4 regions of the Pseudomonas sp. 3B-A001-10F genome follow, and region 1 is predicted to be linked to each of the others. Evidence: riboswitches for the same ligand, from Rfam matches in the RefSeq annotation. Region 1 holds a riboswitch; each other region holds the start of a gene.

The links. Region 1 has a riboswitch for cobalamin ahead of cobO (cob(I)yrinic acid a,c-diamide adenosyltransferase). Riboswitches for the same ligand answer to the same signal wherever they lie in the genome.
Region 2: another riboswitch for cobalamin. It lies ahead of AC0ZWN_RS07840 (CbtB domain-containing protein); the one in region 1 lies ahead of cobO (cob(I)yrinic acid a,c-diamide adenosyltransferase).
Region 3: another riboswitch for cobalamin. It lies ahead of cobW (cobalamin biosynthesis protein CobW); the one in region 1 lies ahead of cobO (cob(I)yrinic acid a,c-diamide adenosyltransferase).
Region 4: another riboswitch for cobalamin. It lies ahead of AC0ZWN_RS01850 (ABC transporter substrate-binding protein); the one in region 1 lies ahead of cobO (cob(I)yrinic acid a,c-diamide adenosyltransferase).

What each region holds. Positions count from the first base shown of each region.
Region 1 is NZ_JBQYFW010000053.1:8,353-13,455, reverse strand. It holds gene cbiB (adenosylcobinamide-phosphate synthase CbiB) at 1-601, opposite strand, end outside; gene bluB (5,6-dimethylbenzimidazole synthase) at 598-1,248, opposite strand; gene AC0ZWN_RS27925 (cobyrinate a,c-diamide synthase) at 1,296-2,645, opposite strand; gene cobO (cob(I)yrinic acid a,c-diamide adenosyltransferase) at 2,642-3,253, opposite strand; cobalamin riboswitch at 3,335-3,564, opposite strand; gene AC0ZWN_RS27915 (hypothetical protein) at 3,728-4,312, shown strand; gene AC0ZWN_RS27910 (PQQ-dependent sugar dehydrogenase) at 4,379-5,103, shown strand, end outside.
Region 2 is NZ_JBQYFW010000005.1:225,793-230,895, forward strand. It holds gene AC0ZWN_RS07820 (ATP-grasp domain-containing protein) at 1-21, shown strand, start outside; gene AC0ZWN_RS07825 (sugar phosphate isomerase/epimerase family protein) at 18-935, shown strand; gene AC0ZWN_RS07830 (AzlC family ABC transporter permease) at 925-1,617, shown strand; gene AC0ZWN_RS07835 (hypothetical protein) at 1,610-1,936, shown strand; cobalamin riboswitch at 1,971-2,192, shown strand; gene AC0ZWN_RS07840 (CbtB domain-containing protein) at 2,316-2,513, shown strand; gene AC0ZWN_RS07845 (CbtA family protein) at 2,525-3,223, shown strand; gene AC0ZWN_RS07850 (cobalamin biosynthesis protein) at 3,220-3,633, shown strand; gene cobM (precorrin-4 C(11)-methyltransferase) at 3,715-4,461, shown strand; gene nfuA (Fe-S biogenesis protein NfuA) at 4,606-5,103, opposite strand, start outside.
Region 3 is NZ_JBQYFW010000005.1:219,385-224,487, reverse strand. It holds gene AC0ZWN_RS07820 (ATP-grasp domain-containing protein) at 1-1,095, opposite strand, end outside; gene AC0ZWN_RS07815 (hypothetical protein) at 1,095-2,372, opposite strand; gene AC0ZWN_RS07810 (2OG-Fe dioxygenase family protein) at 2,372-3,124, opposite strand; cobalamin riboswitch at 3,475-3,686, shown strand; gene cobW (cobalamin biosynthesis protein CobW) at 3,786-4,859, shown strand; gene cobN (cobaltochelatase subunit CobN) at 4,863-5,103, shown strand, end outside.
Region 4 is NZ_JBQYFW010000001.1:373,056-378,158, forward strand. It holds gene phnX (phosphonoacetaldehyde hydrolase) at 1-198, shown strand, start outside; gene AC0ZWN_RS01840 (hypothetical protein) at 268-537, opposite strand; gene AC0ZWN_RS01845 (Ppx/GppA family phosphatase) at 546-1,481, shown strand; cobalamin riboswitch at 1,524-1,717, shown strand; gene AC0ZWN_RS01850 (ABC transporter substrate-binding protein) at 1,862-2,875, shown strand; gene AC0ZWN_RS01855 (FecCD family ABC transporter permease) at 2,884-3,888, shown strand; gene AC0ZWN_RS01860 (ABC transporter ATP-binding protein) at 3,885-4,649, shown strand; gene AC0ZWN_RS01865 (GNAT family N-acetyltransferase) at 4,633-5,103, opposite strand, start outside.

The DNA of each region.
Region 1 (5,103 bases):
GAATGTAGTTCAACACGTCGTCGATTTTTGCTGCTGCCCAACCGAAACGCTCAAAGCGTTCGTTGCGATAGCCCCACATCGCATCGAGCGTGTTGCTCAAGCGATAGAGGACCACGCCCGGCGCACCCGCCACGACAAACCAGAACAGCGCGGCAAACACCGCATCGCTGCCGTTTTCCAGCACCGACTCGGTGGCGGCGCGGGCGACGGCGGTGCTGTCGAGTTCATCGGTCTGGCGGCTGACCAGATAGCCGACACGCTTGCGCGCCTCGTCCAGATCATCCGCGCGCAACGCGGCGGCGACCGGCGCGACATGCTCGCCGAGGCTGCGCATGCCAAGGGCGCAATACAGCGCGAGAATCTCGACGACCCAGCCCACGTATGGCGCCCAGGAAAACGCCGTGGCGAGCAAGGTCAGCGGCAGCACCGCGATCACCCACGCAGTGACCCCATGGCTGCGCCAACCCCGGCCACCAGCGTTGAAGCGTTGCTCGATGCGCCCGGCGAAATTGCCGAACGCCACCAGCGGATGCCAGCGTTTCGGTTCACCCAACAGCGCATCCAGCGCCACTGCGGCGACACTCAACAACGCCACACTCATTGACTCACTCCCCAATAATTTTCGTACAGCAACTCATTGAGCGGCCGCGCCTGCGCCCACCCTTCGAGTACCAGCATCGGCGCCGGATAGAATTCCTTGACCGGCCCCAGGCATAAAACCGCCAGTGGCTTGGCACCCTCGGGCAGCTTCAGCAGATCGGCGAGCGCCTGCGGCTCGAATAATGAGACCCAGCCCATGCCGAGGCCTTCGGCGCGCGAGGCCAGCCATAGATTCTGGATCGCGCAGGACAGCGAGGCCATGTCCATTTCCGGCAATGTACGGCGACCGAAAATGTGCTTTTCGCGATCATCCATCAACGCAGCGACCAGCACTTCGGCGCAATCATTGATGCCTTCGACCTTGAGCCTCATGAACTCGTCACTGCGCTCGCCGAGGGCTTCGGCTGTGCGGATGCGTTCTTCTTCCACCAGATTCTGGATCTGCCCGCGCAGGCTGCGGTCGCTGATGCGGATGAAACGCCATGGCTGCATCAGGCCGACGCTTGGGGCCTGGTGGGCGGCTTCCAGTAGTCGGCGCAACAGCTCCGGCTCGACGCTGCCGCCGGTGAAGTGGCGCATGTCGCGGCGTTCGGCGATGGCTCTATAAACCGCTTCGCGCTCGGCTTCGGAGAATGTGTTGTCGGTCATGGCCTCTTCGCGAGCAGGCTCGCTCCCACATTGGACGGGATGCTTGCTCAAGAAACGCGATCCCCTGTGGGAGCGAGCTTGCTCGCGAAGGCGGCCTCACGGTCTGGCGCAAACAATGCGGCAATCGCACTCGGGTTCGACGGGAAATAGAAGTGCACATAAGAAGCCGTCATCCGCCCGTCACGATAAACCGCCTCGGCGCCACGCCCACCATTCGGGCTCAAACCCCGCGCAATCGGCGCCTGTTCGGTGGTGGTCAGCGAATGATGATAAGTGTGCCCACGCAACGAACCTTCCGGCAGATCGACCGCTTGCAACGCCAACGCCGCCAGACGCTTCTGCATCACCGCATCGCCCTTAAGCAGCCCGACCAATTCAGCGCGGGTGCCTTCAACGTCAGTCAACGAATCGAGCAGATACAGCATCCCGCCACACTCGGCGAGCAACGGCTTACCCGCCGCGTGATGCGCGCGAATCGCCTCACACATCGCGGTGTTCTGCGCCAACGCAACGTGGTGCAGTTCCGGATACCCACCGGGCAAATATAGGCTGTCCGCTTCAGGCAATTGCGTGTCGCGGATCGGCGAGAAGAAACTCAACTCGGCGCCCATCGCCCGCAATAGATCGAGACTCGCGCCGTAGGTAAAAGCAAACGCTTCATCACGGGCGACGGCAATTCGCACATTCTTCAGCAACGACTCGACAGCGATCACGTCCGGTGCAGCAAACTCCACGGCCGGTGGCAGCGCTACCTCGCAACTGCTGGCCAATGCGTCGGCGGCGGCGTCGAGACGCACATCCAGATCATTCAATTCACTGGCCTGGACCAGGCCGAGATGACGACTTGGCAACTCGATGCCCGTCTCACGGGACAATGCGCCATACCAACGCAGGCCTTCGGTGAGGCTGCCTTCGAGCAATTGCGCATGGCGCAAGGTGCCGACACGGTTGGCCAGCACGCCAGCAAACGGCAAGTCCGGCTGATACCTGGCCAAACCGAGCGCCAACGCACCAAAAGTCTGTGCCATGGCCGTGCCGTCGATCACACCGAGCACCGGCACGCCGAAGTGCCGCGACAGATCGGCGCTGGAAGGCGTGCCGTCGAACAGGCCCATCACGCCTTCGATCAGAATCAGATCCGCCTCATTGGCGGCTTCCCACAACAGACGACGACTTTCCTGCTCGCCGACCATCCACATGTCCAGTTGATACACCGGCGCACCGCTGGCGCGCTCGAGAATCATCGGATCAAGGAAGTCCGGGCCGCATTTGAACACGCGCACTTTGCGCCCCTGATTGCGATGCAAACGGGCGAGCGCGGCGGTGACGGTGGTCTTGCCCTGACCGGAGGCCGGCGCGGCGATGAGCACCGCCGGGCAGTGACGTGGTTGATTCAAAGTTCGACGCCTTTCTGCGCTTTGATGCCGGCCTGGAAAGCGTGTTTGAGCATGCCCATTTCGGTGACCGTGTCGCCCATCTCGATCATTTCCGGCTTGGCCGCACGACCGGTGACGATCACATGCTGCATCGGCGGACGCGCCTGCAAATCGCTGAGCACCTGATCAAGATCGAGGTAGCCGTGCTTGAGGGCGATGTTCAATTCGTCGAGCACCACCAGACCGATCGACGGATCACGCAGCAATTCACGGGACACGGCCCACGCGGCTTCGGCGGCGGCGATGTCGCGCTGACGATCCTGGGTTTCCCAAGTGAAGCCCTCGCCCATCACGTGAAAGCGCACTTGCTCGGGGAAGCGCCGGAAGAACAACTCTTCGCCGGTGCTGTTGCGGCCCTTGATGAACTGCACCACACCGCACTGCATGCCGTGGCCCATGGCGCGGGCGAGCATGCCGAACGCCGAGCTGCTTTTGCCTTTGCCATTGCCGGTGAGCACCAGCACCAGGCCGCACTCGTCGGGCGAGTTGGCAATGCGTTCGTCGATCACGGCTTTTTTGCGCTGCATACGCGCCAGATGGCGTTCGTCGCGCTCGGGGGAATCAGTCATGGGGGAGCTCTCCGTTGAGGCTGGATAACGGCGGGCAGGCACAAGAATAGACGGCAAAAAGCCTGGCATCGCCCACCGTGATGCCGCTGGATGGATCAGGCCGGTCTCCGGGCTCATGAGCGGCGCATGCCTGACTGCGCGCCTTCCCGCTTCTTTCGAGGCAGTGGCTCAAGGCGCAGTTTTCACTCATTTACCGTTGCGGGGGCAGCGCCGGGATCGTGGTGGTTCTTCGTGCGAAGACAACCCTCACCGGCTTCCCTGTTTCACTCTGTCGACGCAGGTCACAGAGCACCTGAAACAAGCCGCGAAGGTTAGAGGGTTGGGGGTGGAGCGTCAATTAAAGAGGCGGCCATCGGGCGAATAACTGCCGCCGATCACTTATCTGCCGCCAATCTTGTGCCACACTGATACAAATGATATCAAAGAGCCATGCTTTTCTCGAAAAGCCCACTACAACAATAAAGGATGATGACGATGCAAGGCATGATCATCAGCAACCCGCGCCTGGAATTCCTGCGCCCGGTGCTTGAACGCTGGTTTGACTGTATCGACCGCTACAACGCCGTGCGCGGCGACAGCGACACCCCTTACTGGCATGACGAGAAAGCCAATCTCGGAGTGCTCTCGGCCGCAGCCTGGATGGCTGAGCTGGTCACTTTGAACGAGACTGCCACGCGTAAACAGAACGAAGAAGGCGAGCGCAATGCCCGCGCCGATCTGTTTCTCGCCGGTGCCGAAGACCGCGCCTTTATCCAGGCCACTCAGCGCTGGCCAAAGGTTACCAACCTGAATCTGACTCAAGCCCTGCTGGACATCACCAACGACGCCAAACGCATCAGCTATGCCAGCGACCTCAAGCTAGGCTGCCTGTTTGTCGCGCCGCAGAAAGCCCAGCACAGCGCCAGCCCCGAAGAACTGCAAGACATGGTCGACGACCTGCAAAAGGAACACACCTGCGCGGTCGCCTGGTATTTCCCCTACGCCTACCGCAAATTGCGCAGCGAAGCCGGCAACTATCACCCGGGCATCGCCGTGCTGTTCAAGGAAGCCCGCGGCTGAGCAGTTGAACCATCGGGCTTGCGCCCTTCTCTATGATTAGGAATGCATTCATAGGGAAGATCAGCAATGCGCAAGCCCCAGCTCGTTTTTGTCATCGCCTTCGCCGGAGGGCTCGCCGCCTGTGGTGAATCCTCCAGCCTGCAAGTCTCCGACGGCACCGGCCCATCACCGAAATTGCCTGAACCAAACAAGACCCTGATTCCGACGGTTAACATTGCCCCGGCGATCGGCTGGCCCGACGGCGGCAAACCGACTGCGGCGGCTGGCACTCAGGTCGCGTCATTCGCCGAAGGCCTCGATCATCCGCGCTGGCTCTATGTGCTGCCCAACGGAGATGTGCTCGTGGCGGAAACCAATGCCCCGCCAAAGCCCGATGACAGCAGTGGCATTCGTGGCTGGGTGATGAAGAAGGTCATGGGCAAGGCCGGCGCTGGCGTGCCGAGTCCGAACCGCATCACCTTGCTGCGTGACGCCGATCATGATGGCGTTGCCGAGACCCGCACGGTGTTTCTGCAGAACCTCAACTCGCCGTTCGGCATGACGCTGGTTGGCAACGATCTTTACGTCGCTGATACCGATCGCTTGCTGCGCTTTAACTACGAACCCGGCGCGACCGAGATCAAGTCGCAGCCAATCAAGGTTGTCGATCTGCCGGGCGGGACACTGAATCACCACTGGACCAAAAACGTCATTGCCAGCAAGGACGGCAGCAAGCTCTATGTCACCGTAGGTTCGAACAGCAACGTCGGCGAAAACGGCCTGGACAAGGAAGAAGGTCGCGCGGCGATCTG
Region 2 (5,103 bases), on a different contig from region 1:
ACGCAAGGACCAGCGCAATGACCCGTAAAGACCCGCTATATCATATCGAAGGCCCGATCAGCGCTCACTTCCCGATGATCTCCTTTTCCACCAATGTCTACGACAACCCTGCGGACATCCTGGGTTCGATCACCGATCTGGCCAGACATTTCCAAGCGGTCGAGTTCGAGATCGGCGAAGACGCCGAAAAAACCTTCTGGTCGCTGAGCGCCGAAGACCGCTCTGAGCTTGCCGGGAAAATCCGCAGCTTCGCCGAACACAATGGCATCACGCTGACCGTCCACGCCGGATGGTGGGGTCGCCAGTACAACCTGTGCTCCCCGGATTTGACCGAACGTGCCCAAGCGGTGGACTGCCTGAGTGCCGCCGTGGAGTTTTCCCACGAGGCCGGCGCCACCAGCGTCACTTTTCATCCCGGCTACAAAGATCAACTGGAAAACGGCGAACTGCTGGACAACCTGATAGTAGCGATCAACCAGGTGACCAAGCGCTGCAACACCGATGGCATCGCCCTGTGCCTGGAGAACATGGGCGGTCAGCGGCCGAAATTCCCGGTCTTCACCGTCGAGGAACACCTGCGCTTTCACAAGGAGACCGGGTGCTTCGTGACCATCGACGTGACGCATCTGTGCTCACTGCTGCCGTATGGTGAAAGCCTGTTCAAAGCCATTGCCGATCTGGCGCCGGTTACCCGGCATCTGCACATTGCCGACCTCAACAACACCCACCATCAACATCTGCCGATTGGCGAAGGCAACTTGCGCCTGAGCGATGTGCTCAATCGCTTCGCGGTCAACGGCTATCGGGGTGTGGCCGTGGTGGAAGAGTTCATTCCGCGCTTCTCCACCGAGTACTACCTGGAAAAAGCCCTGGCCTACAAGAACGGCGTAGAGCAATTGCTGGCCGGCTCGCGGCACAGCACTCATGCTGGTTGAGTCGAACCTGGCAAAACCGGCGTCGCGCAGCGAGATCGCGACCGGTATCCGCGATGCGCTACCGTTCGTCTTCTCGCTGCTGCTGACCTTCACCCTGATCGGCATGCTCGGGCGCCGCCATGGTCTGGATCTTCCGGCCATGGTGGTTTTCAGCGGTACGGTAATGGCCTCGCCGTTGCAACTGACGCTGCTGGAAACCCCCGCGCACCTGCTTAACGCCTTTGGCGTGCTGGTCTCGGCGCTGAGTATCAACTTGCGTTTTCTGGTCTTCACACTGAGCCTGAAATCCAGCCTCCAGGGCCCGGTCAAAGCGTTCGTCCCCGCCCTGGCGGTGATGGCAAATGCGGCTTTCACGTTGATGTCGATCCGCAAGGATCAGCAACCGATCAGCCGCCCGTATGCCAACACCGTGTGCTTTCTGCTGTACGCCGCCGCCCTGCTTGGCACCGTGGTCGGGTACTGTTTCGCCAGCGTGGCCGACAACGCAGTGATGGATCACGTCAGTGTAGTAATCGCGATTTTCATCAGCGCTTCGCTTGGCAAGATGGCCCGCGACCGTCACAGCTTCCATGCGCAATGGATTGCCGGCCTGGCCACCGCCGCGAGCTTGCTGTGGCTGGGCGAGGTCAGCTTGCTGCTGGTGCTCGCCATCACCGTTCTGACGAGCTATGTCCATGATTGAACCTGGTACTTTCTGGCTGTACGTACTGATTTGCGCGCTGGTTTCGATCGTCTGCCGCTTGCTGCCGCTGGCCGTCGATGTCGAACGGCTTTCGGTAACTGCCCGCGCTTTCATCGATCGTCTGGGAAAATACACATCGGTGGCGATGCTCGTCAGCCTGCTGGCGGTCTCACTCTATCCTTTGGCCAGCCAGCACCTGGCGGCCATGCCATGGATCCTCCCGGTGGCGTTGGCGTGGCTGCTGAGCCTGACGCGAATCAAATCCTATTATGCGTTCCTGATGGCGCTGGGGGTGTACGTCCTGCTGATCATGCGCTAGGCGCCGATTGACTCAAATCCCCCGCCCATGCTCTCCTACACAACTTGTTACGGGTGCCCTTCACAGGGTGAAACGGGAAACCGGTGAATCATGTGCTTTACTCAAGCCCATGTCAGTCCGGTGCTGCCCCCGCAACGGTAAGCGAGCGAAGCGTCAAAACCACTGTGCCGATACGGTATGGGAAGGTGACGCTTGCAGGTCGGCCTGACGCCAACCCCTCGTGAGCCCGGAGACCGGCCCGCAACACACAGCCCGCATTTGCGCGGCGCTGCACATAACAAACCCGCGGTGGGCGGGCGCTGTTCGAACCTCTGCGAGCCTGACCCGCAGGGGTTTTCATGCGCTCTATTCACCCGCTGACACTCCAGAGGGAAGCGCCATGTCGATCATCAGCAGCACCGGCAGCAACACGGACAAAATCGCCAGCACCACCACCCTGAGCCAACGCCTGACCGCCGCGATCTTTGCATCGATCCTCGGCGCCAGTCTGGTTTACTTTGCCGGCTTCTCGCACATCGAAGCGGTGCACAACGCCGCCCACGATACCCGCCACAGCGCCGCGTTCCCGTGCCATTGAGACCTGCCGACATGATCAAGCGTATCGCGCAAACTGCAGGATTCTCTGGTCTGCTGGCCGCCCTGCTCCTCACTCTGCTGCAAAGCTTCTGGGTTTCGCCGCTGATTCTGCAGGCGGAAACCTTCGAGAAGTCCGAGCCGGTGGCGGTTCACGAACATGCCGCTGGCGTGGCTGCGCACACCCATGATGCCGAGGCCTGGGAGCCGGAAGACGGCTGGCAACGCGTAGTCTCGACCACTGGCGGTAATCTGGTCGTAGCCGTCGGTTTCGCCCTGATGCTCGCCGGCCTCTACACCCTGCGCGCGCCGACCAAAACTTCGCAGGGCCTGCTCTGGGGCCTGGCCGGTTACGCGACGTTCGTGCTTGCTCCGACCTTGGGCCTGCCACCAGAACTGCCGGGCACCGCTGCGGCCGATCTGGCTTCGCGGCAGACGTGGTGGATCGGCACGGCCGCTTCGACGGCTGTAGGTCTGTCGCTGATCGCGTTCAGCCGTCACTGGCTTATGAAGGTCCTCGGTGTGGCCATCCTCGCTGTGCCCCACGTGATCGGCGCACCGCAACCGGAAGTGCATTCGATGCTCGCCCCCGAAGCACTCGAAGCTCAGTTCAAAATCGCTTCGCAGTTGACCAACGTGGCGTTCTGGCTGGCCCTGGGCCTGATCAGCGCCTGGTTGTTCCGCCGCAAAAGCGCTGGTCAATACCACGCATGACCGATGACCGCGCAGCGCCGACCTTCGTGGTCGGCCTGGGCTGCCAGCGCGGCTGCCCGGCCAGCACGCTGCGCGCGTTACTCGATCAAGCGTTACAGGCGCATCGCATTGAGCTTGAGGCGGTGAAAGCGTTGGCCAGTATCGACTTGAAGCGCGACGAGCCGGGCCTGCAAGAACTTGCTGCACAATTGGCTCTGCCCCTGTTGTACTTCAGCAGTGACGAACTGGCCAGCTACCAACAGCGGCTCAGTCACCATTCACAGATTGCTTACGAACGCACCGGTTGCTACGGCGTCGCCGAAAGTGCCGCGCTTGCGCTCGCTGAACAGCTGATTCAAGCGCCGGCAAAACTGCTGATCTCCCGGCAAAAATACGCTCAGGCCACGCTGGCATTGGCCGGCGCGGCGTAAAATCCCGATAATCCCCGCCATTGATCATGAGCGTTGTTCATCTGCAACGCAGTCGTGCCCTCTTTTACTCAGGATTCAACGATGACCGTCTACTTCATCGGCGCCGGCCCCGGCGACCCGGAATTGATCACTGTCAAAGGCCAGCGGCTGATTCGCAGTTGCCCGGTGATTATCTACGCAGGTTCGCTAGTGCCGGCGGCGGTACTCGACGGCCATCAAGCCGAAACGGTGGTGAACAGCGCCGAACTGCATCTGGAACAGATCATCGAATTGATCAAGACCGCGCATGCCAAGGGTCAGGATGTGGCGCGGGTGCATTCCGGCGATCCGAGTCTGTATGGCGCGATTGGCGAGCAGATCCGTTATCTGCGTGAGCTGGATATTCCGTTCGAGATCATTCCCGGCGTGACGGCCACCGCAGCCTGTGCGGCGCTGCTTGGCGCGGAATTGACGCTGCCGGACGTGTCGCAAAGTGTGATTCTGACTCGCTATGCCGACAAAACCGCGATGCCGGCAGGCGAAGAGCTTGGCAGTCTGGCGCAGCATGGCGCGACCATGGCGATTCATCTGGGCGTTAACCATTTGCCGAAGATTCTGGTGGAACTGCTGCCGCATTACGGCGCGGATTGCCCGATTGCGGTGATTCACCGGGCGACGTGGCCTGATCAGGATTGGGTGGTGGGGACGCTGGCGGATATTGCCGAAAAGGTTGAGGCCAAAGGGTTTCGGCGTACGGCGTTGATTCTGGTGGGTCGGGTGTTGGGCAGTGAGGTGTTCAGCGAGTCATCGTTGTATCGCGCCGGGCATGCGCATCTCTATCGCCCATGAAGCCGCCTTCGCGAGCAAGCTCGCTCCCACATTTGGAATGCGATCAAATGTGGGAGCGAGCTTGCTCGCGAAGGCGTCGGTACATTTCACCCATAAAAAAACGGCGCTCACGGGGCGCCGTTTTTCATGTCCGCAGCGAACACCTTAGTAGTAGGCGTTTTCTTTCTGCGTGTGGTCGGTCACGTCGCGAACGCCTTTCAGCTCCGGAATACGCTCGAGCAAGGTGCGCTCGATGCCTTCCTTCAAGGTTACGTCCGCCTGGCCGCAGCCCTGGCAACCGCCACCGAACTGCAAAACGGCGATGCCGTCTTCAACCACATCGATCAGGCTGACCTGACCGCCGTGGCTGGCCAGCCCCGGGTTGATTTCGGTTTGCAGGTAATAGTTGATGCGCTCGTTCACCGGGCTGTCGGCGTTGACCATCGGTACTTTGGCGTTCGGCGCCTTGATGGTCAGCTGGCCGCCCATGCGGTCGGTGGCGTAGTCGACAACGGCGTCATCGAGAAACGCTTCGCTGAAGTGATCGATATACGCGGTGAAGCTTTTCAGCCCCAGCGCGGTGTCTTCAGGTTTTTCTTCGCCCGGCTTGCAGTAGGCAATGCAGGTTTCAGCGTACTGGGTGCCAGGCTGGGTGATGAAGAC
Region 3 (5,103 bases), on a different contig from region 1:
CTGGAAACCTGGCAAGCGGCAGATCCGGTCGGCGCCGTGCAGTCCGTCATAGAGCCGGTCTGTGCGGGCAAAAGGGGTGGCGATGCCGAACGCATCCGGCGCTTCGCTGGCGCTGGGCAGAGGCTCGGCGGACAGCGCGCGGTGGTAGCAGACATCCAGCGCCAGCCCCCAGGCTTGACGAATCACATGAATCCGGCTGCCGCCGGGGCGTGCGCCGACTTCGAGAACTCTTGGCCCGCGGGGGGTGAGAATGAACTCGACATGGGCAAACGTGCCTTTGAGCGCTAACGCTTTCACGGCGTCATGGGCCAGGCGATGGCAACGCTCCTTCAGCGCTGCGTCGGGCTCCAGCAGCGACGGCGTGTAGCGGGCGAAATGGTGAAAGTCGCCGCGATCGATATCGACGCCGGCAATCACATCGACGATCGGAAAACTGCTGATCGTGCCATCGGCGGCAATCGTGCAATCGATGGAATGGTTGGAGCCCTGGAGAAATTCCTCCAGCAGCAGTTGATCGGTTTCGCGGCTTTTGCCCGCCACATAGCGCTGCAGCGCCGGCCATTCATGACGGGCGTAGTCGAGCAGATCCTGCTGATCGTCGATGCAGCGTACGAACAGGCTGCTGTAAAGGTTCGCTGGCTTCAGGATGAACGGGTAGGGCAGCTCGCCCGGGCGCGCCAGCAGGTCGTCGATACGAACCTGGCGAGAGACCACGTGCAGATCCAGGTTGCGCGACTGTTGGAAGTATTGGCGTTGCAGCACCTTGTCCAGCGTGTTTTCCACGTTACGGTGCAAGTGGGCCAGCGCCGGCAGCGCCGCACACAGCCGCCCCGTGATCGCGACATAGCCTTCACGGAAATTCAGGACACTGGTGAAGCCATGCTCGTCCAGCAACTGCTGCGTCAGCTGGATCAGATCCGCGGTCAGCCCTTTGGAAAAGTCGTACAGCGCCACCGGCGAGATCTGTTTCGCATCGGCGATCTTGCTGGTTTTGCGACTATCGGCAATCAGCAAAGGGGTGATGCCCTCGGCAATCAGGCCCTCGTATTCTCCGTCACGAATATTGCCGATGATCAGGCAGGCCGCAGCACTCATTAGTCAACCTCCTGATCGAAGCTGTAGTGGACCCGGTTCAGGCGCTGGCAAATGTGAGCCAGACGAATCCGGTCCACGCCGTAGGCGCCACCGCTCAAGACATTGCGAATGATGTGCGCCATGGCATCCAGGTCTTCGCTGCTGATGCCCAGACGAGTGACTTCCTGCAGGCCGAAGCGCAGGCAGTCGCGGCCATTGATCTGTTTATTGTTGATCCGGATCCCCAGTTCATTGAGCTGCTGCGCCGCTTGCCGGGCCCGTTCGCCTTCGAGCAACAGCAGGTGCGTGTCGGAGGGGTGCAGCGTCCAGCCCGGCAGGTCGGCGAGTGCGTCGTGCAACTGGCGAGTATTGGCGCACATGCGTTGGGCGTAGGCCTGGCCGTAGCGCTGGGTTTCCAGCAGGCTGACGAACAGTTGCAGCAGACCGGGCAGATTGGGCGAGGACACCAGCGCACCGCTGAGCGTTTGCTCGATCCGCTGGGCCAGATCGGCACGCCGGCAGACGATCAGTGCCCGGTGCGGACCTGCCAGGGATTTGTGGGTGTTGCCTTGAAGAATATCCGCCCCCTCGTCAAGCGGATTGGGAAAGGCCTTCCCGGCGATGAGGCCCAGAGTGTGCGACGCATCGTAGATGATCAGTGTCCGCTCAAAGCCCCGGCGGTTCAGCAGCGCGCGCAGTGGTTTAAGGGCGATTACCCGTGTGGTCAGACCATGGTCGAGCAGTACGGCTGCCGGTTGTACACCGCACGCCTGGAGTTGCCGATCAACGTCCCCGAGATCAATTTGTCCGTCAGCCGTCAGTTTCAAAAAGACGCTGTGCCGGCCCATCTTCTGCACCAGAGGCCCGGTTGCGAAATGCCCGCCGCTTTCAGGCGCCAGTGATAATACGCAGTCGCCCGGCTCGGTCAGGGCGGCCAGCACGCTCAGCGTGCAGTGCACGCCGGAGAGCACACGGTATTCGACGAACGGCGCGTTGAACATCGCCTGCACGGCTTGGGTCGCCAAAGCCTTTAATGTTTCGACTTCGGGGAAGTGTTCGACCTGCATGCCATTGAATTCGGCGGCATAGCATTGACCGTCAATGGCCTGTGCATTGAACAAGTAACGCTCGTAATGGCGATTCTGTCCTAGCGTGCGTGCAGTCTCGGACAATATGTTTTCATTGGCGGTCAGCGATAGTGTGGAAGTTCTTCGTGCGCACGCCTGTTGAAACTGTTCAATGATGAAGTTATGCGCGAGTGGGGTACTGACTGAAAGTGCATGAGTCGAATGATTCATTAGTAGTCCGCCAGGTCGAAGTCGATAATCAACATATCGCGACTGCCGCGATCCGAATTAATGCTCGATGTTTGCAGTGGGGAAACTTCATGCAGAAGTATTCGGTCATTCAATACGACGGTTTCCAGATAGTCAGTCAACGTTGCACTGAATACTTGGCCACCTTCTTCATCAAATATCCGGCTTTCGCCACCGATGACATGCTGACGTTGAATCAGGTGTTGAAAGACAAAATCGTGCCCGTCGCGATGTCTGCCCTCAGGGGTGGCCTGGCCAGCATTGCCTTGATCGCAGAGGATACGGAACTGATGGCAGGTCACGAGCCAGTCGCGCGGGCCCAGCGCCATGTCCAGCAGTGCCAGGTCGGCGGCCAGCAGTGTCTGCAGAATCGGGGAGTCAATGAACGTCGCCTCGCAGCGGGTGTAGGTGCGCTGCACCCCGCCCAACAGCGGGTTGTCGGTCTCGGCTTGAAAAAAGTGGCAGTCTTGCAGCGCCGTCCACTGGCGTTCCCGTTGGCGATACTGGAACTTGCAGATGCGTCGTTCGCGAAGACCGTTCTCTGCGCTGAGATACGCATCGGTATGCAAATGCTCCCAGGTCGCATTGAATGCCCGGCATGCTTCGCGTCCCAGCAGCGCAACATCCAATGCTGGATAGTGGGCACTGTGCGCATAGTGGCAATTGCGCAGTAGTTCGGAAAGTTCCTTTAGTCCGGCATCACTTGAAAGCCGTAACGCGTTACCGGCACTCATGTTGTGGATACCCATGGGTGCAGGAAAGAAACAGGCAGGATCAAATACTGATAATAATCAGCCATGCAAGAAATCCTTTCTTGAGAGACTCATAGTCCTTGTGCGAACTCATCGTTCATATCTTGTATTGATTTATCAATTTGGTTTTTGTAAAGATATGTAATCGAATGCGCGCAGCCGCTCTATTTCAGGGTTTAACCCGGTGGTGGTTTTTTAATTTAACGGATAGGGCATGTAAGACATAACTTACAACTACTTCTTAAGTGAGAAGTGTTCGCGATCATTAGATGAAAAAGTTGCTGTCCTTATAACCACAATGATCCAGGCGTTGACCCGCCTGCCGTGCATGCGTAGCCTTGCGCAATCGAGGTTCTCCGGCGTGTGCCGGAGCTAAGAAGGGAACGCGGTCAATGCCGCGGCTGCCCCCGCAACTGTGAACGGTGATGTTCGCTGCCACGCCACTGCCAGCTCAATCGATGAGCCCGCGGGAAGGCGCAGCCAACGCCAGGCCCAGCGCCTGAACGCCGTCAGCCAGGAGACCTGCCTCGTCACAGATTCTCACTACAACCGGGCGGGGTGATCCGGTGGCGAACTCTCCAGGCACGCGCGCGCGTTGCCGGTTCTCGTCCCGTATGCCCGCCGCTTGCCAAAGGGCATACCGATGAAAACACTGGCCAAACTCCCCGTCACCATCGTCACCGGCTTCCTCGGCTCGGGCAAGACCACGCTGCTGCGGCACATGCTTGATAACGCGCAGGGCCGTCGTATCGCGGTGATCGTCAACGAGTTTGGCGAGTTGGGCATTGACGGTGAAATCCTCAAGCAATGCACCATCGGTTGCACCGAAGAGGAAGCCACCGGCCGCGTTTACGAGCTGGCCAACGGCTGCCTGTGCTGCACCGTTCAGGAAGAGTTCTTCCCGGTGATGCGCGAACTGGTTGCCCGTCGCGGCGATCTCGACCATATCCTTATCGAAACTTCGGGCCTGGCCCTGCCAAAACCGCTGGTACAAGCCTTCCAGTGGCCGGAAATCCGCAGCGCCTGCACCGTTGATGCGGTGATCACCGTGGTCGACAGCCCGGCCGTCGCCGCTGGCACTTTCGCCGCGTTCCCGGATCAGGTTGATGCCCAGCGCAAACTCGATCCGAACCTCGACCACGAATCGCCACTGCACGAACTGTTCGCCGATCAACTGGCCAGCGCCGACCTGGTGATCCTCAACAAGGCCGACCAGACCAGCGCGGAAGATCTCGCTCGTGTCCGCGCCGAAGTCGCCGAAGAACTGCCGCCAGCGGTGAAAATCATCGAAGCCAGCAACGGCCGTCTGCCGCTGGACGTGCTGATCGGCCTCGGCGCCGGTTCCGAGGAGCACATCGACAGCCGCCACAGCCATCATGATCACCACCACGGTGAAGGCGATGACGACCACGATGACCACGATCACGACGCCTTCGATTCGATCTCCATCGAACTGCCACAAGCCGACGAAAGCCTGCTGCTCGACGCCCTGACGCAACTGGTGGTCAAGCACGGCATCCTGCGCGTCAAAGGTTTCGCCGCCATCCCGAACAAGCCAATGCGTCTGCTGATCCAGGGTGTGGGTACGCGTTTTGACAAGCATTTCGACCGTCAGTGGGGCGCTGATGAAGCGCGCGTCACGCGTCTGGTGTTGATCGGTCAGGAACTCGACGCCGCGCAACTCGAAGCGCAACTGCGCGCTGCGCTCAGCGTTTAAGCCATGCACCTGCTCAGGACTCAGCCCGGCGGTTTCGTCTCGGATGACAATATTGCCGACCTTGGCCAAACCCCCGCCGAGCTGGTGATCCTGTGCAGCGGCGACTCCAGTCTGGCGCTGCTCGCCGAAGCCGCGCAGCAGTTGCCGGAAGATTACCCGAGCCTGCGTCTGGCCAACCCGATGCAGGTGCAGAATCACGCTTCGGTCGATTTGTACGTCGATGAAGTGCTGCGCCACGCCAAGG
Region 4 (5,103 bases), on a different contig from region 1:
GGCAACGCACTGGGCCTGACCTATGAGCAATACAAGGCGTTGCCGTCGGATCGACTGGCGGAAGAGCGTGCGCGAATCGGCAAAATGTTCGCCCCTTCGCGCCCGCACTACCTGATCGACACCATCGCCGAGCTGCCCGAAGTGATCGACGACATCAATGCGCGCCTGGCCCGGGGCGAAACTCCGCAGTCCTGCTAATTGATCGTCCGCACCCCGCGCTGATCGTTCCCACGCTCTGCGTGGGAATGCAGCCCGTGACGCTCCGCGTCACTGGACGCAGAGCGTCCCTAGAGGCATTCCCACGCAGAGCGTGGGAACGATCAACAGCCAGATCGCGGGCAAAAAAAAGCTGCCACGAATGGCAGCAAAAACTTTAAGAACACGCGATGTATTGACCGCAGCATAGACGCCGGATAATGACAGTGTCATGACAGCCGAAAATTCATTCAACCGCCCCGCCCCCGTCATCAGGATGTCATCAAGATCACGGCAGAATCCTCGCAAACCGTCTTGAGCCTCGCGACGGATGCTCTGCAAGGATTCCCATGAAAGACGACGCCTCGCTGTTTGCCGCCATCGACCTGGGTTCGAACGCCTTTCGCCTGATGATCGGCCAGTCGGTGCGCAGCCGCAAAGGCTTGCAGATTCAGGAAGTGAAAACCCTGCGCGAACCGGTGCGCCTCGCCGAGGGCTTTGACGGTGGTGCGCTGGATGCACTGGCACTGGATCGCGGCTGGCAGGCGTTGGCGCGGTTCGGCAAGAAGCTGCGCGGTTTCGAGGCCGGCCGGGTTCGTGCGGTGGCCACCAGCGCGGTGCGTGAAGCGGACAACGCGCAACTTTTTCTGGCCAGTGCCGAGCGGCATCTGGGCTTTCCCATCGACGTCATTTGCGGCCATGAAGAGGCGCGGCTGGTCTACGCCGGCGTAACTCACGCCTTGCCCAGCGCCGACGACCTGCGCCTGGTGGTCGACATCGGCGGTGGTTCCACTGAGCTGATCCTCGGCCAGGGCTCACAACCCTTGTTAACCGAAAGCATCGCCATCGGCAGCGGCACCTTGAGCACGCGATTCTTTCGCGGCGGCGATGTGTCCGCCGGCGCGCTACAGGAGGCTGAACGCTTCGCCATCCTGCAGTTTGAAAAAGTTGCCCGGCGCTACCGTGCTCAGGGCTGGCAGCAAACCATCGGCTCTTCCGGCACCGCGCGCATGCTCGCCAAAGTACTCAAGACCAATCGCCTCAACGACTTCGGCCAGGACGGCATCACCTACGGCGGCCTGCTGCGCCTGTCGCTGCTGTTGTTGAAGGTAAACAACGTGCAACAGCTCAAGCTCGCAGGCCTGCAACCACACCGCCAGAGCATTCTGCCCGGCGGTCTGGTGTTAATGCTGGCGGCATTCAAAGTGTTCGGTATCGCGCAAATGCTGCCGTCGGAACCGGGCCTGCGTCTGGGCGTATTGCACGGTTTGATGAGCCAACACTAATCCTCGCCACGGCAGATTCGTCTCCCCTTCAGCGGCTCGATCGACTACCATGCCGCCGTCGGTTCCCGAACGGGACTAATAGGGAATCCGAGGTGCTTGCACAGCACTGATCGGAACTGCCCCCGCAACTGTAGGTGCCGAGCCTGCTCCACGACTGCCACTGGGTGAATCCCGGGAAGGCCGGAGCCAGGCGATGACGCATCAGTCAGGAGACCTGCCGGCACAGTGATTACTAACCGGCGGGGTGTCCGGGAAGGACATCGTGCCGTGCGCGTCTTCGTTGGCTGCCCGGCCTTGCGCTGTTTTCCTGACCGCGTTCGATGGTGTGTTTCCAGACCGTACTCTCCCGCTCCCCGTACGGTTCCCCTGGAGACTGCCCCATGCTGCTGCCCCGCGTTGCCACCCTCATTACCGGCCTGAGCCTTGGCGCCTTGGCGCAGGCGGCACCGACTGTCTATCCACTGACGGTCGAGAACTGCGGCAGCACCCTGACCTTCCAGCACGCACCGACGCGCACCGTGACCATCGGCCAGGCCGGCACGGAGATGCTCTACGCCATGGGCCTGGGCGACAAAGTCGTCGGCACCTCACTGTGGTTCAACAATGTGCTGGCCAAATACAAAGCGCAGGATGACAAGATCGAGCGTCTGGCTGACAACGAGCCGAGTTTCGAGTCGGTAATCGGCAAGCGTCCGGAACTGGTCGCCGTGGAACTGGAATGGATGGTCGGCCCGCAAGGCGCGGTGGGCACGCGCGAGCAGTTTCATGAACTGAAGATTCCAACGTACCTGCTGCCTTCCGATTGCGAAGCCAAGGACAACCTCGTCGGCGCCGATGGCACGCGACTGGCGCCGTTTCGCATCGAGACGATTTACAAAAGCGTGAGCCAACTGGCGCAGATCTTCGATGTTCAAGAGCGTGGCCAGCAGCTCAACGACGAACTCAAGGCCAGCCTCGCCAAATCGATTGCCACCGCCCAAGGCAAACAACTCAAGGACGCCAGCGCGCTGGTGTGGTTCTCCAGCGCACAAATGGACATCGAGCCGTTCGTAGCCGGGCACAAAGGCGTTCCCGATTTCATGCTCAGCACCCTCGGCGTGCGCAACGTGGTGGCGTCCGATGAGGAGTGGCCAACCGTCGGTTGGGAAACCATCGCCAAGGCCAATCCGACCTTCCTGGTCATCGCGCGCATGGATCGTCGACGTTTCCCCGCCGACGACTATGAAAAGAAACTCGCCTTCCTGCGCAGCGATCCGGTGACACGCAACATGGACGCGGTGAAACACAACCGCATCATCATTCTTGATGCCATGGCCATGCAGGCGAGCCTGCGCATGTTCGAGGGCATCGAACAATTGGCCACGGCCATCAACGGCAATGACCTGTCGCAATGAGTGCCAGTCTGATCCGTACGCTGCTGGCCTTGGTGACACTGTTGATTGCAGTGGTCGCTGGTGTGGCCATCGGCGAAACCTCGATTGAACCGGGCGTGGTCGTGCAAGTGCTGGCGAACAAATTGTGGGGCGCCGGGTACGCGCTGGATCCTATCGACGAAGGCATCGTCTGGAACTATCGCCTGACCCGCGCACTGGTCGCGGCTGCATGCGGTGCCGGTCTGGCGACGTGCGGGGTGATTTTGCAGTCGCTGTTGCGCAACCCGCTGGCCGATCCTTATCTGCTGGGGATTTCTGCCGGAGCCTCGACCGGAGCGGTGATGGTGGCGTTGCTCGGTGTTGGCGCCGGGATCATCTCGCTGTCAGTCGGTGCCTTCGCCGGCGCGGTCACGGCGTTCGTGCTGGTGATTGTACTGGCGCGAGTCAGCGGTTCGGCCAGCGGCACCGGGCAGATCATTCTTGCCGGGATCGCCGGCTCGCAGCTGTTCAACGCGCTCACGGCGTTTTTGATCACCCGCTCGGCCAGCTCTGAACAGGCGCGCGGCATCATGTTCTGGCTGTTGGGCAATCTCGGCGGCGTGCGCTGGCCTTCGGTGTGGCTGGCGGTGCCGGTGGCCGTGTTGGGGTTGGTTGTGTGTCTGTGGCATCGGCGGGCGCTGGATGCGTTTACCTTTGGTGCGGATTCGGCGGCATCCCTCGGCATTCCGGTGCGACGTGTGCAGATTCTGCTGATTGGCTGCGCGGCACTGGTGACGGCGGTGATGGTGTCGATTGTCGGTTCGATCGGTTTTGTCGGGTTGGTGATTCCCCACGCCGCGCGGCTGTTGCTCGGCACCGGGCATGCGCGCTTGTTGCCGGCCAGTGCGTTGGGCGGCGCAGTGTTTCTGATTGCCGCTGATGTGCTGTCGCGCACGTTGATCAAGGGCCAGGTGATTCCGGTCGGGGTGATTACCGCGCTGGTCGGCGCGCCGGTGTTCGCCTTGATTCTGGTCGGCCGCAGGTCCGCTCGATGAATAGTGTTTTGAGTTGTTCTGGTCTGAGCTTCAGAGTGCGCGGCGCCGAGTTGCTCAGCGGTGTCAGCCTTGAAGTTCAGCGCGGCGAAACCCTCGGCATCGTCGGGCCGAATGGATCCGGCAAATCCACCCTGCTCAAACTGCTGGCCGGGCTGCGTGAACCGAGCGCTGGCGAGGTGCTGCTCGAAGGTCAGCACCTGGGCAAAATGGCCCGGCGCAGCATTGCGCAAAAGCTTGCGGTGGTCGAGCAACAGGCCGACACCGACGACGGCATTCGCGTGTTCGATGCGGTGGCGCTGGGGCGTACGCCTTGGCTGTCGGCGCTGCAACCGTGGTCCGCGGCCGACGACGCCATTGTTCAGCAGGCGTTGACTGACGTCGACGCGATGCACCTGCGCACCCGTCTCTGGCGCAGCCTGTCCGGCGGCGAGCGGCAGCGGGTGCACATTGCTCGGGCATTGGCGCAGCGACCGCAAATCCTGTTGCTGGACGAACCGGCCAACCACCTCGACATTCAGCATCAGCTGACCATTCTCAACGTGGTGCAGGCGTTGCCGGTGACCACGCTGATCGCCTTGCATGATCTTAATCAGGCGTTGAAATGCGATCGTCTGGCGGTGCTGGAGCGCGGGCGACTGGTGGCGCTGGGCGAACCGTTGGCGGTGCTGACACCGCAGCGATTACAGGAGACGTTCGGGGTCAGGGCGCACTATCTGACGGACCCGTTCGATGGGGCGCAGATTCTCAGATTTCACTCATGAGATTGTGCATGTGCGTGGTCTGCCATACCGGGTCAGCGTCGACGTCAATAATCTCGAAACCCTGCCGCTGCCAAAACTCGATGGCGCCCGGCAGAAATGGATGGGTGTGCAGGTAAATCACCTCGACGCCGTCGGCGAGTGCCAGCTCTTTGAGTAATCGGTACAACGTCGCGGCCAACCCGGAACGCCGTTGTGAAGGCACGACGAACAGGCGCACGATTTCCACTACCTTGCGGCCGGGATAATCAAGGTTCGGGAAGCGTCGGTCGTAGGAGAGATAGCCGATCGAGGCCACGATCTGCCCCGCATGACGAGCGATCAGAAAGCGCCCTGCCCCACGCAGATAAACCTCGGCAAAACGCGCCAGATCGTCGGGTATGCCGGTCGCGCTGAGCTTGGGGAAAAGCTCGGCACGGGCCTTTAGAACAAAATCCAGCACCTCGGGAATGTCTGC